Regions from separate parts of the Aureimonas sp. SA4125 genome, predicted to be linked through region 1. Evidence: predicted binding sites of a transcription regulator. Region 1 holds the regulator's gene; each other region holds the start of a gene.
The links. The regulator PhoB, encoded in region 1, activates phosphate uptake and scavenging genes when phosphate is short. The targets are predictions, from matches to a motif close to TGTCATNNANCTGTCAT.
Positions count from the first base shown of each region.

Region 2: the regulator PhoB is predicted to act here: its motif matches at 2,344-2,360, upstream of Sa4125_RS19070 (DUF1868 domain-containing protein).
Region 3: the regulator PhoB is predicted to act here: its motif matches at 2,634-2,650, upstream of Sa4125_RS18725 (alkaline phosphatase).

Region 1 is NZ_AP025032.1:1,210,195-1,216,059, forward strand. Features, by position in the region: gene pstC (phosphate ABC transporter permease subunit PstC) at 1-144, shown strand, start outside; gene pstA (phosphate ABC transporter permease PstA) at 137-1,435, shown strand; gene pstB (phosphate ABC transporter ATP-binding protein PstB) at 1,454-2,263, shown strand; gene phoU (phosphate signaling complex protein PhoU) at 2,358-3,101, shown strand; gene phoB (phosphate regulon transcriptional regulator PhoB) at 3,106-3,864, shown strand; gene Sa4125_RS05545 (hypothetical protein) at 3,950-4,441, shown strand; gene Sa4125_RS05550 (GcrA family cell cycle regulator) at 4,550-5,110, opposite strand; gene Sa4125_RS05555 (aspartate aminotransferase family protein) at 5,570-5,865, shown strand, end outside.
Region 2 is NZ_AP025032.1:4,030,966-4,036,830, reverse strand. Features, by position in the region: gene Sa4125_RS19085 (urease accessory protein UreF) at 1-317, shown strand, start outside; gene ureG (urease accessory protein UreG) at 314-946, shown strand; gene Sa4125_RS19075 (8-oxoguanine deaminase) at 949-2,286, shown strand; gene Sa4125_RS19070 (DUF1868 domain-containing protein) at 2,419-3,126, shown strand; gene Sa4125_RS19065 (ureidoglycolate lyase) at 3,204-3,731, opposite strand; gene alc (allantoicase) at 3,728-4,744, opposite strand; gene puuE (allantoinase PuuE) at 4,741-5,865, opposite strand, start outside.
Region 3 is NZ_AP025032.1:3,943,576-3,949,440, reverse strand. Features, by position in the region: gene Sa4125_RS18735 (ABC transporter ATP-binding protein) at 1-470, opposite strand, end outside; gene Sa4125_RS18730 (hypothetical protein) at 467-904, opposite strand; gene Sa4125_RS18725 (alkaline phosphatase) at 1,012-2,559, opposite strand; gene Sa4125_RS18720 (copper chaperone PCu(A)C) at 2,714-3,199, opposite strand; gene Sa4125_RS18715 (TonB-dependent receptor) at 3,630-5,780, shown strand; gene Sa4125_RS18710 (hypothetical protein) at 5,855-5,865, shown strand, end outside.

The DNA of each region.
Region 1 (5,865 bases):
GCGCTCCTGACCGGCGACACCGAGTTCGACAATCCGAAGACGCTCGCCGCTTTCGGTCTCGGCCTGACGCTGTTCCTCGCGACGCTCCTCCTCAACCTCGTGGCTATCCAGATCGTCAAGAAGTATCGGGAACAGTATGACTGACATTCCTTTGACCGACCGACTCGCCACCCCGACCGCGAGGGAGACGACCCGGTCCCGCATCAGGGCGGGTCTCGCCGGACGCAAGAGCGCGCAGCGGCGCCTGAAGATCTACGGGATCGCCGCGATCGTCTTCGCCCTGACCATGCTCGGCGTGCTGGTCTCCTCCGTCATCTCCACGTCGCTCCCGGCCTGGACGCAGACGCAGATCCTCCTCGACATCACGGTTCCCGAGGGCGGACCCGGCGCGCCGACCGCCAACTACGGAACCGTGGTCGACAATGCCGTTGCCGCCCTGTTTCCTGCCGCAGAACGCGACCGGGCCGAGCTTCGGCGACTGACGTCGATGCTGAGCAACGGCGCCCAGTACTGGATCCGCGACGCCATGGCGGCGACCAGTGCGGCACCGGGAACCGTGGTGCCGATCTGGGTCCCTGTGTCCGACGCCTATGAGCAGTTGTACGAGGGCATCATCCTCGCCTCGACGCCGGAAAATCGCCGGCCGCTCAACGACGGTCAGATCGATCGGTTCGAGGAACTGCAGCAGCAGGACCGGGTGCGCTCGGTGCTCGACTGGGGCCTCATCAACAACGCCGACAGCCGCTTTCCGGAACTCGCCGGTCTGCGGGGCGGCCTCGTCGGCACCTTCTACCTCCTCATCGTCTGTCTCTGCGTCAGCGTTCCCATCGGCGTCGGAGCCGCCGTCTACCTCGAGGAATACGCCCCGAAGAACAAGTTCACCGATTTCATCGAGATCAACGTGAACAATCTGGCGGCCGTGCCCTCGATCGTGTTCGGTCTGCTCGGCCTTGCTTTGTTCCTCGGCTTCTTCGGCATGCCGCGATCGGCCCCGCTCGTCGGCGGTCTGGTTCTGGCGATCATGACGCTGCCGACCATCATCATCACCACCCGCAACGCGCTGAAGGCGGTTCCCCCGTCGATCCGCGAGGCGGCTCGCGGCATCGGCGCCTCGGAGATGCAGGTGATCGGCCATCACGTCCTGCCGCTCGCGCTGCCGGGCATCATGACCGGCGTCATCATCGGCCTGGCTCAGGCCCTCGGTGAAACCGCGCCGCTGCTGCTCATCGGCATGAACGCCTTCATCACTTCTGCGCCGGACTCGATGCTGGAGGCCTCGACCACCCTGCCGACCCAGATCTTCATCTGGTTCGACAGCCCGGAACGTGGTTTCGTCGCCCGGACGAGCGCTGCGATCTGCGTCCTTCTCGTCGTTCTCTCCTTCATGAACATCATCGCAATCATTCTTCGCCGCCGCTTCGAGCGGCGCTGGTAAACGGGCGGATCCAGTATGATGGAAAACTTTCAAGCGACGCTCAATAAGGGTCCTGCCGTGAATACGAACCGTCCCGTGAAGATGAAGGGCGAGAACGTCTCCGTCCATTACGGCGCCAAGCAAGCGCTGTTCGGTGTCAGCCTCGACGTCTTGGAAAACCAGGTCACGGCCCTGATCGGTCCGTCCGGTTGCGGCAAGTCGACCTTCCTGCGCTGCCTCAACCGCATGAACGATACGGTGTCGTCGGCCAAAGTGACCGGCAACATCACCCTCGACGGCGACGACATCTACGATCCCTCGATCGACGTGGTCGAACTGCGGGCCCGCGTCGGCATGGTGTTCCAGAAACCCAATCCCTTCCCGAAGTCGATCTTCGAGAACGTCTCCTACGGCCCGCGCATCCACGGCCTGGCGAAGTCCAAGGCGGACCTCGAGGAGATCGTCATCACCAGCCTGCGCCGCGCCGGCCTCTATGAGGAGGTCAAGGATCGGCTCGACGAGGCGGGCACCGGCCTTTCCGGCGGCCAGCAGCAGCGTCTCTGCATCGCCCGCGCAATCGCCGTCTCGCCCGAGGTGATCCTGATGGACGAGCCCTGCTCGGCGCTCGACCCGATCGCCACCGCCAAGGTCGAGGAACTGATCGACGAGTTGAAGCAGAACTACACCATCGTCATCGTCACCCACTCGATGCAGCAGGCGGCGCGCGTCAGCCAGGTGACGGCGATGTTCCATCTGGGCAACATCGCCGAGGTCGGGCCGACCGAGAAGATGTTCCAGAACCCCGACGACAAGCGCACCCAGGACTACATCACCGGCCGCTTCGGCTGAGCCGGCCAGGCACCAGCGCACCCACGAACAACAGACGGGACGGGCGGGCGGTCGCGAGGCCGCGGCTTTGACCGAGAGAACCGGGAGACCACACATGGACGAACATATCGTCTCATCCTACGACGACGAACTGAAGTTCATCGTGCGCCGGATCTCCGAAATGGGAGGCCAGGCCGAGCGCATGGTCGAGCGTTCCGTTGCGGCGCTGATCAACAGCGACTGGGGCCTGGCGCAGTCGGTCGTGGCCGATGACATGCTCCTCGACGCTGCCCAGCGCGAACTCGACGAGCGCGCCATCATGACCATCGCCAAGCGCCAGCCGATGGCGCAGGACCTGCGCGAGATCGTCGGGGCCATCCGCATCTCCAGCGATCTCGAGCGCATCGGCGATCTCGGCAAGAACATCGCCAAGCGAGTCATCGCCGTGCACGAGCACCAGCAGCCGATCAAGCTGGTGCGCGGCATCGAGCATCTGTCGGAACTGGCGATCGAACAGCTGAAGGAAGTGCTCGACGCCTACGCGTCGCGCGATCACCTGCGCGCCCAGACGATCCGCGATGCCGACGAGGACATCGACGCGATGTACACCTCGATCTTCCGCGAACTCCTGACCTATATGATGGAGGATCCGCGCAACATCACCGCCTGCACGCATCTCCTGTTCAGCGCCAAGAACATCGAGCGGATCGGCGATCACGCCACCAACATTGCCGAGACGATCTTCTACATCAAGACCGGCCAGCAGATGGAAGCCGACCGCCCGAAGAACGACACGACGGCGTCGATGACCATCGAACTGCCCGGCAGCGCGCCGGCGCCGGGCGGCGCAGGGGAATAATGGCATGAATGCGCGGATCGCCGTTGTCGAGGACGAGGAGGCGCTCTCCGTCCTCCTGCGCTACAATCTCGAGGCGGAAGGCTACATCGTCGACACCATCGCGCGCGGCGACGAGGCCGACATCCGCCTGAAGGAGATCGTCCCCGACCTCCTGATCCTCGACTGGATGCTGCCGGGCCTTTCCGGCGTCGAGCTCTGCCGGCGGCTGCGCACGCGGCCGGAGACCGAGCGCCTGCCGATCATCATGCTGACCGCGCGCGGCGAGGAATCCGAGCGGGTGAGGGGCCTGTCGGTCGGTGCTGACGACTATGTCGTGAAGCCCTTCTCGACACCGGAACTGATGGCACGGGTGCGCGCCATGCTGCGGCGCGTGCGGCCGGAGAAGATCTCGACCCTCCTGAATGCCGGCGACATCGATCTCGACCGCGAAACCCACCGCGTCCGCCGTCTCGGTCGCGAGGTGAAGCTCGGACCGACGGAATTCAAGCTGCTGGAATTCTTCATGCAGTCGCCCGGGCGCGTCTTCTCGCGCGAGCAATTGCTCGACGGCGTCTGGGGCCGCGACATCTATGTCGACGAGCGCACCGTCGACGTCCATGTCGGGCGCCTGCGCAAGGCGATCAACCGCGGCCGCCAGCGCGACCCGATCCGCACCGTCCGTGGCGCCGGCTACGCCCTCGACGAGAACTTTTCCGCCAGCGCGAAGGCGGTACGGCCGGGCATGCCAGCGGTGGCAGGGGCGCGCGACAGCGCGGCGGAGTAGCGCTCTCGCCTGCAAGGCGGCCGTCCGGACGCCCTCGCAATTGCCTGGAAACGGCGCATACTGCGGGCTGGCCCCGGAGACTCCCATGGCAGAGAGCAAATGGGAGATTGGTCTTGGATCCGTCAATCTGGCGGCATCCGCGCTCATCGCGACATTCACCATTTTTGCGTTCACAGGTCAGAACGAGCTGTTCACCGAGCAGGGCAAGCAGAGCGATCAGCTCGGCACCCTGATCGCGGAGACGGCATCGCTCAACCGGAAGGTCGACACCGTCGTCGATCGTGCCGCGCAGATCGAGCGGAAGATCGAGATCTCCCAGCTCAGTCCGAGCGTCATGATGGCGAAGGCGGGTTTTCCGGTGACGTCGGACGTGCAGCTTGTCTGGCTCGGAGACGAGATTGTCGCGTTCCCGCGCTCTCCGGAAGCCGAGCAGATCCTGAAAGACAAGAAATACCTGCCGCTGCAGGTGGATCCGACGATAGCCGGCTATGTTCTCGACCAGCGCGCCGCCAGCATCGTGAAGCAGGTGCTCGACGGCATGAACGTCGACGGAACGCCGAGTCCCTGGCGCCCATAGGTTCAACCGGACCCATCGCCTCTGCCGCAGTGACCTCTGGGCCGCATCCGAACGCTGGAGCGCCGCTTGGTCCGGCAATGCGCCGCCTCATCCGGCAGCGCTTGTCGCTTAGCGAACGCGTCGACGCTCGGAGACCGGCTGAAACGCGATCTTGGCGTGGTAGAGGCAGTAGGGCGAGGCGTCGTTGGAGTGGTTGCCGCAGAAGCGGAACTCCGGCGACAGCGGATCGCCCAGCGGCCACTTGCAGGTCCGCTCGTTCAACTGGACGAGGGTCAGGTTGCGCGAGATCGGCACGACCTCGGCCGAGACGAGCGGCCGGGGCTGCTCGGCCACGGCGTCGATCTCTTCTTCCATCTTCAGGGCCGTGGCGCCGTGCGACCCGCCGCCGCTCGAGCGCATGATGCGGGGAGCGGACTGCATCGAGACGAGGCGAGCCGGCATCTCCATTTCGACGACCGATTCCACCACCGCGGCGGCCGCGACCTTCGGCTGCGCCTGCTCCTGCGCGGATACATGCGCTTTCGCCCGTCCCTCGAGCTTCAGGCGGTGAACCTTGCCGATGACCGCGTTGCGGGTGACGCCGCCGAGTTGTCCGGCGATCTGGCTCGCGCTCAGCCCCTCGGTCCAGAGTTTGATCAAGAGATCCACTCTTTCTTCCGTCCAGCCCATCACGAGCTCCTATTCTGTGCTACGGCAGAATCCCTCCCCGGCTTCCAACCATGGTTGGAAAGGGGTACAACATATATTGGTAGATTAGGGCCTGCCGCACGAAATCTAGTATCTGAAGGAAATTTACCCTATCGCGTGACTCGGTGACAAGAGTCGCGGGGAGCGTGTGGAATCGAAATGTCGCTTTTCCCCAGATACCGCGGAAGTTTGTCAGGGTTCGATCGCGAAAAACGCTTGTCAGTGGGGCCGTCATGAGCATAGCGCGCTCTCTGGAAAAGCCTGCCACCCGTATCGATTGACAAGCTCGCCGGGGCGCGTGGTATAGCTCAAGGCCACGCAATGCATCATCGGCCGCCGATCGAAGCCTGCCCCTGCGGCAGGCTTTCAGCATTTCCGGGGCCCCGGAAATCACCTCGAGCCTTCGGATACCGCCCGCCGGGCACACAGCGAGTTCCTGTCATGCCGAACGATTCCGCTCCCGTTTCACCCCTGTTCTCGACCTACGCCCGCGCGCCCCTGCGCTTCGAGCGAGGCGAGGGCGTCTGGCTGGTGACGGAGGAGGGGCAGCGCTTTCTGGATCTCGGAGCGGGCATTGCCGTCAACGCGCTCGGCCATGCCCATCCCCATCTCGTGGCGACACTGAAGCATCAGGCCGAAAAGCTCTGGCACACCTCCAATCTCTACGAGATTCCGGGGCAGGAGCGCCTCGGCGCGCGGCTAACGGCGGCGACCTTCGCCGACAAGGCCTTCTTCAC
Region 2 (5,865 bases), 2.1 Mb from region 1:
CGACGGCAGACCTGCCGGACGCGCCATATCCGGTCGCCGTCGGGCGCCTGGCGGGCGTCGGCGACATCGCGCTGCTCGACGCCCTCACCGCCTATGCCCACGGCTTCTGCGCCAATCTCGTCGCGGTCGCGACGCGGCTCGTTCCGCTCGGGCAGAGCCAGATGGTGCTCGTTCTCCACGCTTTGGAGCCCGTCCAACTTTCGGCCGCCCGGCGTGCCGAGGGTTCGACGCTGGACGATCTCGGCTCCTCGTCTTTCCTCTCCGACATTGCCGCGATGCGGCACGAAACCATGACAACAAGGCTTTTTCGCTCATGACGTCACACAACGGACCCCTCCGCGTCGGCATCGGCGGCCCCGTCGGTTCGGGCAAGACCACTCTGGTGGAGAAACTCTGCAAGGCGGCGCGCAGCAGCTGGTCGATCGGCGTCGTCACCAACGACATCTACACCCGCGAGGACGCCGAGGCGCTGGTACGGCTGCAGGCGCTCTCCAGCGACCGCATCATCGGCGTCGAAACCGGCGGTTGCCCGCATACCGCCATCCGCGAGGACGCTTCGATCAACATCGCCGCGATCAAGCAATTGCGGGCCCGCCATGCCGATCTCGACCTGGTCCTGGTCGAATCGGGCGGCGACAATCTCGCCGCGACCTTCTCGCCCGATCTCGTCGACCTCTCGATCTACGTCATCTCGGTCTGCCAGGGCGACGACATTCCAAGAAAGGGCGGGCCGGCGATCACGCGGTCGGATCTTCTCGTCGTCAACAAGACCGATCTCGCGCCCTATGTCGGGGCCGACCTCGAGCGCATGCACGCCGACACCGCGCGCGGCCGCAAGGATCTGCCGACGGTGTTCGCCGACCTGTCACGCGGCCAGGGCCTTGCCGACATCCTCGCCTTCCTCGTTGCGCAGGGAGGCTTGCCCGCGATCGCCGCTGCGGCCTGACGATGGCTCGGCTGTTCTTGAAGAACCCGCTCGGCATCCTGGCGGAAGGTGCCGAGGGCGGGATCGTCGTCGAGGACGGCCGCATCGCCGAACTGGTTCCCGCGAGTGCGGCCCCGTTGGGGCCCGTGGACGAGACGTTCGACGCCTCTCGCCACGTCGTGCTGCCGGGCCTCGTGAATGCCCATCACCATTTCTACCAGACCCTGACCCGCGCCCATCCGGCGGCAGTGGACAAGGAGCTGTTTCCCTGGCTGACCAGCCTCTACCCGATCTGGGCGCGGCTCGATCCCGACGCCTTCCGTCTTTCGGTCCGGCTCGCTTTGACCGAGCTCCTGATGTCCGGCTGCACGACCGCTGCCGATCACCACTATCTTTTCCCGAAAGGGCTCGAGAACGGCATAGACATCGAGGCGGAAGAGGCGGCGAGCCTCGGCATAAGGGCGACGCTCACCCGCGGCTCGATGAACCTTTCGCAGAAGGACGGCGGTCTGCCGCCCGACGGCGTGGTGCAGGACGAGGACACGATCCTGGCCGACAGTGAACGGCTGATCGCCCGATACCACGACCGCGCCGAAGGCTCGATGCTGCAGATCGCGCTTGCGCCCTGCTCGCCCTTCTCGGTGACCAAGAGCCTGATGGTGCAGAGCGCCGAGCTGGCCGAGCGCGAGGACTGCCGGCTGCACACCCATCTCGGCGAGACAAAGGACGAGAACGACTACTGCCAGAAACTCTTTGGCTATCGCCCGCTCGACTATCTGGAGGAGGTCGGCTGGCTCGGGCCCCGGACCTGGCTCGCGCACGGCATCCACTTCACCACCGAGGAATGCGCCCGCCTCGGCCGCCACCGCGTCGGCATCTGTCATTGCCCGACTTCCAACGCCGTGCTCGCTTCCGGCTTCTGTCCGGTCGAGGGACTGATGGCCGCCGGCAGCCCGGTCGGCCTCGGCGTCGACGGCTCGGCCTCGAACGATGCTTCCAACCTCATCGAATCCGCCCGTCATGCGCTGATGGTCGGTCGGTTGCGCACGCAGTCCGCGGCGGCGGTCACCTCACGCGACGTGCTGCGCTGGGGCACCGAGGGCTCGGCCGCCTGCCTCGGCCGGAGCGACATCGGCCGCATCGTCGTCGGCCTGCAGGCGGACCTCGCGCTGTTCGCACTGGACGAGCTGCGCTTCTCCGGCGCGCACGATCCGGTCGCCGCGCTCGTCCTCTGCGGCGCGACGCGGGCCGACCGGGTGATGGTCAAGGGAACGTGGCGCGTCGTTGACGGCATGCCGCTGGGCGTGGACGTCGCGCGGCTGCGGGCCGAGCACGGGGCGGCGGCGGCGCGTTTCGCCTGAGCCGGCGGCGGCGTCCACCTGCCGCCGGAGGGCGGTTGCCGGCCGTTTCCGCCATATCGTCACATGATTGTCAGGTCGCACGCGTATCCGGGTCGCCTCATCCTGGGCGCTCCGGGACGCCCGGAGACTGCCATGCCGACGACCCACCCCTCGCTCGATCGATTCAGAAGAGTCCGTCATCCGGGCCCGCCGCCACGGCTCGGCAGCCGCTACGACGCCGAGGGGCAGTTTCTGCCCGAGCACGGCAATACCGTCGTCTGCCACCTTGTCGAAGGCTCGTCCTCAGAGGCCGCGGTGATCGGCGCCCGGTCCCGCATCATGGCCTTGGCGCCGGCGGGAAAGCTCGCCTTCACGCCTCCGGGCAGCCTGCACATGACGCTGTTCGAAGGCGTTCTGGAGACCCGCCGCACCCCTTCCGCCTGGCCGCAGGACATGCCCTTCGACACCTCCATCGACGCGTTGACGTCGTATTTCCTCAGGCGACTCGAAGGCTTCGAGGGCCATGGCGCCTTCAAGGTCGCTGTCGTCGGCGTGACGCCGAACGGACTGAAGCTCGCAGGCGCCAGCGCGAAGGACGAGGCGGTAATGCGCGCCTGGCGCGACGCCCTGACGGTTCCCTTCAGCTATCGCCAGCCGCAGCATGACGACTACAGCTTTCACATGACCTTCGCCTACATGATCGACTGGCTCGAGGACGACGATCTCCCTGTCTGGGAGGCGGCGCTTGCCGCCGAGCTGCTCGCGCTGCAGCGCGACACCCCGATGCTCGACCTGCGCCCGCCCGCTTTCTGCCGCTTCGCCGACATGACGCATTTCGAAGAGTTGCTGGTGCTTGGCTGAGGCAATGGCCGGCAGCGGCCGTCGAGGTCTGTGCCCGCCCGTAGGAGCCCACGGGTTCCGTGAAAATCCGGCAGGCTCTACAGTGCCTCGATCCGAAACGGGGCCGCGTAGAACGCCTCCTCCAGATTGTTTCCCTCGCCGCCGCGGTCGATCACCAGGAAGTCGCTCATGGCATCGATCGAGACCAGCGGGTGGTGCCAGGTGTTGCGGCCATAGTTCACGCCCTGGCCGCCGCGGGCGACGAAGGCGACCGGCTTGCCCGGCCTGCCGCCCTCGTCCGGCGCCACGACGATCAGGAAGGGCCGGTCGTGCAGCGGCACGAAGGCCTGGCTGCCGAGCGGGTGGCGCTCCATCATGGCGATTTCCAGCGGCAACGAGAACGGCTTGCCGCGGAAGATGTTGACCAGCGGGCGGCCGCCCTCGGCCGCGACGTCGATCTTGGCGAGGTCGTGGAAGCGCGTCGTCGTGCCGCCATTGATCAGCCGGATCGAATCCGCATTGTCGGGCTCGATCACCTGGCCGAAAGGCTCGAAGCCGAGCAGCGTCAGCGGCTCGGCGACGAGGAGGCGGGGTCCTGCCGCCCGCTCATCGTCCGGCGGGATCATGCTTTTCGGCCAAAGAGGCGGAGGCGCGAGATCCCGCCATCGGGATAGATGTCGAGACGCACATGGGTGACCGGCCCCGCATCGGCCGCCGGCGTGAATTCCGCGATGGCGTCTGCGGCAAGCTTCGTTTCGCCGAGAAGCAGGGGCCAGGCGGCGCTCGCCGCCTCGATCTCGGCGGCCGCGGGGTCGGCGTCGAGACGGATCGCCTTCAGCGAGAAGCGATCGGGAAAGTTGCCCTTGAAATGGCGGGTGTCGATGTGGATCCGCTCGACGGTGCCGGCATGGCCGAGTTTCAGGACGCACCAGTCATTGCCCGGCCGGCGGCGGCGGGCGGTCTCCCAGCCGTCGCTCATCACGGGCGCGCGGCCGGGCGCCAGCATGTTGGCGGGCGCGCCGTAATGCGCGTCGTTCCAGGCGATCGCCGTGCCGCCGTTTTCCAGCGCCACGAGGTCGACTGTCGCGTCGGCGGAAACGGTCGACCAGTCCTTGTCCACCGTGCCGTAGACGCGCAGCCGGGCAACGCCGCCATCGGGATAGATGTGGAGGCGCAGCCAGCCCCAGCTGCGGTCCGACGCCGTCTCGATGACGTGGTGGCTATCGCCCTTCAAGGCCCGGCGCTCGACCAGCACGGACCAGTCGCCCTCTCCGGGTTCGCCCGGCGTGTCGGCGACCTCGATCATCGCTTCGGGCGGAAAATTGCCGGTGAAGAAGGCCGTGTCGATGTCGACGGCATGGATCCGGCCGCGCTGTCCGAGTTTGACGATGCAGAAATCGTGGCCCGCGACGCGCTTCCGGCGCGACTCCCATCCGTCCATCCATTTGCCGTTGTCGTCGAACCGGTCGGGATAGAAGACCGGTGCCTCGGGGGCGATAAGCCGGCTCTTGTCGGCGAAGAAATCGTCGCTGGCGTGGGTCACGACGGTGCCGAGGCGGGGATGGGCAAGGTCGATGCTGCGCTTCAGGAGCGCCTCGGCCTCTTGTGCCGGGGCGGCGGTGATGAAGCGGTCGCTCATGCTGTGTCTCCGAAAAGGCTCTGGATGCGAAGGGTGGCGATGCGCTCGACCTCGCGCGCCGCCTTGGCCCGCTCGGTCTCGGGATCGTTGTCGAGGCGGGCCTCGAAGGCGGCGAGGATGTCCTCCTTGGTCCTGCCCTTCACCGCGACGATGAAGGGGAAGCCGAAGCGCTGGACATAGCGGGAGTTCAGTTCCTCGAAGCGGGCGAGTTCAGCAGGTGTAAGCCGATCGAGTCCGGCCGAGGCCTGTTCGTTCGACGACTCCGCGGTGAGTTCGCCCGCGAGGGCCAGACGGCCCGCAAGATCGGGGTGGGCGCGCAGAACGCCGAGGCGTTCCAGGTGGCTTGCCCGGCGGAAGGCGGTGGCCATGGCGCCGGCCAGCCCCGCGGCGCTGTCGTGCGCGGCGGAGAGGCTACGATCAAAGGCGCGCTCGGCGACGAACGGCGAATGCTCGAAGACGCCGCCGAACGTCTCGACGAACACGTCCCGCGCCATCCGACTCGGCTTGAGGCCCGGCGCGTAGGGAAAATGTTCGCGCCAGTGGCGGGCGATGTCGACGCGCCTGGCGACCCAGACGTCCGGCTTCGAGCCGACATAGTCGAGGAAGCGGGCGAGCGCCGCGGCTCGGCCGGGGCGGCCGACGAGTCGGCAGTGGAGGCCGATGTTCAGCATCTTCGCCGCGCCGGCCTGCCCTTCGGCATAGAGCACGTCGAAGGAATCCTTGAGATAGGCGAAGAACTGGTCCCCCGAATTGAAGCCCTGGGGCGTCGCAAACCGCATGTCGTTCGTGTCGAGCGTATAGGGCAGGACGAGGAGCGGGCCCGACGGCGTCTCCTGCCAATAGGGCAGGTCGTCGGCATAGGCGTCGGAGGCGTAGAGGAAGCCGCCCTCCTCGGCAGCGAGATCGAGACTGTGGACGGAGGAGCGGCCGGTGTACCAGCCGGTCGGGCGCGACCCCGTCACCGCCGTGTGGATCTCGATCGCCTCGCGCATGTGGGCGCGCTCGTCCTCATAGGAATAGTCGCGGTAGTCGATCCACTTCAGCCCGTGTGAGGCGATCTCCCAGTCCGCCTCCCGCATCGCTGCGACCTGCTCGGGGCTGCGCTCCAGCGCCGTCGCGAC
Region 3 (5,865 bases), 2.2 Mb from region 1:
GCGATCGCGACGCGCTGCCTCTCGCCGCGGGAAAAACCCTTCAGCGTCTTGCGGCGCGTGGGAACGCCGAGTCGTTCGAGAAGCTGATCCGCGCGGGCATGGAACGGCCTGGCCGACAGGCGGTCGAACCAGGCGGCGACGACGACGTTGTCGCGCGGGCTGAGCTCGTCGATCAGGTGGAAGCTCTGGAAGACGAGCCCGACCGTGTCGCGCCGCCAGCGGTCGCGGCGGGCCTCCGACAAGGCGGAGATGTCCGCGCCTGCCACGCTGACGCGCCCCGCTTGCGGTCGCACGAGGCCGGACAGGACGCTGAGAAGCGTCGACTTGCCGGAACCCGACGGCCCGGTGATGGCGACGAGGGAGCCGGGCATGGGCGCGAAGGAGACGCTGTCGAGGACGGCGATATCGGTCCCGCCGGAATCGGCATAGCGGACGACGATTCCCTCGGCAGTGAGCTGCGGGGCGGTCATCCGACCCGTTCGAAGTCGGCATTCTGAAGCCGGACGCGGCTGACGAAGCCCATTTCCGGATCCTTCGTCGTCCCGAGCTCGAGCGTGCCGGTGACGCGGATCGGGAAGTTGAAGGGCACGACGCTGATCGGATCCTCGGTGTAGACGACGATGATGTCGCTCGGCCAGTCGGCCTCCGTCTCGCAGAAGGGGCAGACGGACATCGGCATCCGCGTCAGCACGAAGAACCGCGATTCCGCCTTCAGCGGCGGCGCCATGAAGCCGAGCATCTCGATCGTCTGGCCTTCGAGGTCTTTCGCGCGCTGCGAGAACACGGTCTGGCGCTCGTAGAGATCGCCGAACGCGATGGTTGGCACGGCGGCGGGCGCAACGGCCATGGGTCCGGCGGTGCCGACAAGCGCGAGCGAGATGAGGAAGCGGCGTCTGTCGAGCATCTGTCTTGCCTCCGCGAATGTCGAAGCCGCCGGTCAGGGAGACCGGCGGCCCTCGAAGGTCGAGCAGCACCGCAAGCGGGGCCGCCGATCCTCTCCTTGATCGCGCCTTACTGCTTCTTGCCGAGGCCCGAAGCGTGGCTCAGCACGTGGTAGACATAGTTCTGCTCGACCGTGCCGTGGAAGAGGTGCGCATAGGGACCCCAGGCGTAGACGGCGACGTCGTCGCCGGCATGGGTCTCGCTCGACAACGGCACGGTGGCCGGCTGGAGGTAATCCATCGTCGTGGTGTCGACGTCGCTGAGATCGGGGCGCAGGCCAGCGGGCTGCGCCTTCGACTTGTCCTCGTCCTTGCCGACCGGCGGGAAGTAGGCGCCGGGGCCGTTGGCATAGCTCAGGGTCGTGTAGGGCTTGCCGTCGCCGGCCAGCTCCGGCTCGTCGTCGACATTGACGACCTTGCCGAAGATCGGGTTGCCGCGCTTGGGATAGCCGTTGATCGTCATCGTGTGGCCGTGGTCGGCGGTGACGACGAGCAGCGTGTCCTCGCGGTTGGTCTTCTCCAGCACGGCCTTGACCGCGGCGTCGAAGGCGAGCGTGTCTTCCAGGGCGCGCTGGGCGTTGCCGGCATGGTGGGCGTGGTCGATGCGGCCGCCTTCGATCATCAGGACGTAGCCCGTGTCGTTCTGCGCCAGACGGTCGATCGCCATCGTGGTCATCTCGGCCAGCGAGGGTTCGCCCGCGGCGTCCTTGGCCCGGTCGGCCTCGTACTCCATGTGGCTCATGTCGAAGAGGCCGAGCACCTTGGCGCCCGAGGCGACGTCGACGGCGTCGAAGCCCTTCTGGTCGAAGACGAAGACGTTGTTGTTGGACTTGGCGGTCCATTCGGCGGTGAGGTCACGCTTGTCGGTGCGGCGGCCGGTCTTCTCGGCGTCTTCCGGATCGGCCATTTCGGCCGGCATGAAGTAGGCGCGACCGCCGCCCAGGGCGACCTCGAAGCCGTCGCCGGCGGTCCAGTTGACGAGCTGGTCGGCGACGTCCTTGCAGCCGGCGGCCTTGCCCTCTTCCGAAATGTCCTTGTCGCTTTCCCAGTCGCGGACCGGCGTGTGCGCGTAGGACGCGGCCGGGGTGGCGTGGGTGATGCGGGCGGTCGAGACGACGCCGGTCGCCTTGCCGGCGGCCTCGGCCATTTCGAAGATCGAGGTGACCTCGCCGGCGAGGGCGGCCGGGCAATCGCCGACGGCGACCGTCTGGTTGACGCCGATCACGTCGTTGCGCGTCTTGACGCCGGCGAGCATCGCCGTCGCGGTCGGCGCGGAGTCGGACACCTGGCCGTCATGCGAATAGGTCTTGGCCAGCGCCATGAAAGGGAAGGTGTCGACCGCGAGGTTGTTCGACTCGCCGTCGACGCCGCGCTTCTGACCGTCGAGGATGCGGGCGGCCGTGACGGTCGCAACGCTCATCCCGTCGCCGACCATGATGATGACGTTCTTGGCCGTACCCGTGATCGGCTGCATCGCAAGACGCTGGGCGAGGTCGGCCTCAGCGGCGGTGAAATAGCTGTCGCTCGCCTGCGGCAATGCCTCCTGGGCAACAGCGGGAATGCAGGTGACGAGCGCCAGCGAAGTGCCGGCGAGGAGCATCGAAGCGACGCGGCTCATGGAAAACCTCCAACAGGAAAGACGTTCGACCGCCCATTCGGGCCGGCTCGATGGCCTCTTCGTAAGTCACCTGCATGACGGCCGCGTGACGATTCCCCGATGCGCACCGGGCAGGGAGGGCAACCGGCCGGATGCCGCCGACAAACGTCTCGGCTCAGTGTTCATGCCCGGCATGGCTATGCTGCCTGGCATCGATCGCTTCGACCTCGACGGGGATGACGACGTCGCCAGCCCGCTCGAAGGTGAGGATCACCTCCATTTCGCTGCCGACGACGAGAGGCTCCCCGAGGTCGCGCAGTTCCAGGGCCAGCCCCCCCGGATCCAGCTCGATCTCGCCGGGTGGCACGTCGACAGGTCCCGTCGCGGTCGTGGCGACGTCGCCGTCGACGATCGTCAGTCCGACGACCGTCACCGAGCCGGCCCGTGCCGATCTGCCGCCCATCAGGCGATCGGCCGGGCCTGCGTTCTCGATCTCCATGAAGACCAGGGCGTCGCTCCCCGCGTCCGCCGCCCGGGTCCAGGCGTGGACGATCTTCAGGTCGCCGGCGGCGGTCGCGTGCCCGGCGTCTTCGGCACGCGCGCCCGAACAGAGGAGGATTACCGCGAGCGCCGCGCGTGGTGTTCGAAAATTCCTGAGCATGACGGTCCGATCCAGTGGCAAGTCGTTGACACATGCCGCGCCAACATTGCGGTGCTGTGACAGGCCGCCGAGACCACATGCGCTGCAAGGGTTTCAAGTCGCGCCGCGAGGCGGCCGGCCGTCGGCGCCGAGCATGTCCAAGAGGGCCGCGCATGCGGCTTGCCACCTCTGGCGAGATGCCTCGCCTATCGCCTGTCAACGCCCGGTCGTGTCGAAGAGGCCTGCCGATCCCAAGACCTCGGCCAATCGCCTCGGTCTTGCTTTCCTGAAGGGCGCCGTCTGCTTCGCCGCAGACCGACAGAGCCGGTGTTGTTTAGACAGATTCCAATTGTAAGCCAGCTATATTGACTCCTATACTCATGTTTCGTATCCGAAACATGACTGCAAGAATCATGTTATAGGTGTGCGGATGTGCCGGCGAGTTAAGCCTTTGGGCTGGGCAATTTTGTCCGGTGTCGTCGTCACCGGTGCGAGCGCCCAAGACGCGCCGATCGCCCTTGATCCGATCACGCTCTACAGCGAAAGCGATCGCTGCGTGCCGCTCGGATCGAGACGCGAAGAGGGGGACCGGCGCCCTCTTTGCGTGGGCGAAGGCGCGCAGCGCGGCTATGTCGTCGGCGACACGTTCGACCGCGGCCAGCTCGATCGCCTCCCCAGCGGCTCGCAGGCGCAGGATTTCGTCAAGCGGCTGCCCGGCGTGATGACCGGCGGTGCACCGGGCGAAGACAAGGATGCCCGGGTTCTCGGCCTCGACAAGGAATACACCCGCACGTCCATTGACGGGATCGTGCTGCCCGACGGCGGCGAGAAGCGCGAGTTCAACCTCGACAACCTCCCGTCCGGCCTCGTGGAATCCGTCGAGGTCATCCGCGGGCGCCGGGCCGACATGGAAGCCGATGGGCTTGCCGGCCGGATCGAGGTCAAGCTTGCCGACATTCCGGAGACGCCGCGCTGGGAGGCCGAGGGGGCCTTGGGCGGAAGCTCCGACGGACTGCCGCTTTATAGCCTCGGTATTCTTGGCGGCGGGATGTATTCGGAAAGTTTCGGCGCACAGGCAGGCCTGACCCGCGCCCGGAATTCCAACGGCAAGACCAAGGAAAAGCTCTCTGCCACCGGGACGCTCGCCGAGTCCGAGGACGAGGAGAAGTCGATGGAGACGGTCGGCGCTCTCGCCGACTTTCTCTGGCAGAACGATGCCAATGCCTTCCACCTCAAGCCGCTGATCCTCAGCCTCGACGAGGACAAGGACAAGATCAAGAACAAGTTCAAGGCCGACGGATCCGCCAATGGATCGGAGACCGAGATCGAGGAGAAGGAGAAGCGCACCTACGGTCTCAGCGGTTCCTGGCGTCACGACCTTGATGCCTGGGACGGCGCGAGTTTCGAGATTCGCGGCGGGCATTACCGCACGACGGAGACCAGGGACAAGGAAAAGCGCATCTTTGCCGCCAGCGGCGCGGAGGCCACCAACAAGTTCGAGACGGAGACTGAAGACAAGCTCGACCGGATCACTTTCGGTCAGGTCGACATCCTCATGCCCTTCGACCTCGGTGGGGTCCACCATGGTGTGAAGACCGGTGCGCTGCTGCGCGTTCGCGATCGGACCAAGGAAAAGGAAAAATCGGTCGGCGGCGTCGTTCAGGCCCTCGAGGCCAAGGAGGTCTATGCCATCGACGAGACCGTCGGAGCGGGCTACATCCTCGACGACATCAACTTCGGCAACGGGTTTTCCATGGCCCCGGGCGTTCGCGTCGAGGCGAGCGAGCTCGATGCCGCCATTGCCGACGGGACCTCGGCGGGCGGCAGCGTCGTCGACATCCTGCCTTCGCTTCCGGTCCATTTCCAGGCGACGGATGCATGGTCGATCGACGCCGGCGTCGCGCGCCTCGTCAACCGGCCGAAGTTCGACAATCTGATCCCGCAGAACTCCGACACGCTGCTCGGCAATCCGGACCTCGATCCCGAGCGGGCCTGGGCCTTCGACGGCTCGGTCACCTACCGGACGCAGGACCTCGAACTGTCGCTCGGTGTCTTCCACCGGGAGATCGAGGATCTGATGGAGACGGTCGACACGGGGACGCGCAACGACGACGGCGATCAGATCTACCAGTATCAGAACGTCGGCGACGGCTGGACGAACGGCGTGATCCTCAGCCAGCGCGCCAACCTCGCCGCTCTCGACGTGCCCGCTCTCAGCGGCTTCGTCATTTTCTCGACACAGACCTTCGCGCGCAGCGAAGTCACCGAGGCCGACGGAACGAAGCGCCGGTTCAAGGAGCAGGCGCCCTTCTTCGGCGATCTCGCCCTGCAATGGAGCGACCCGACCGAGAGGATCTCGCTGTCTGCCGGTCTCGGCTACTTCTCGGAAATCGACTCCGGCGGCGACAGCGCAAGCGACAGCCGCGATGCGGAACTCACTCTCGACCTCGCTGCCAATGCCCGCATCAACGAGACCTACGAGGTCTACGGCCTCGCCAAGAACGTCACGGCGACCGAGCGGGTGAACCGCAAGGCGGACGGCACGATCGACATCCAGGAAGGGGTGCAAAGCTATTTCGCCGGCATTCGGGCGAAGTTCTGAATGGCGACCCCTTGTCTTATCCGGACGGGATGCTCAGCGATGGCCCCGCCATGAGGGTCACGGGATTGATCGGCATGGCTGGACC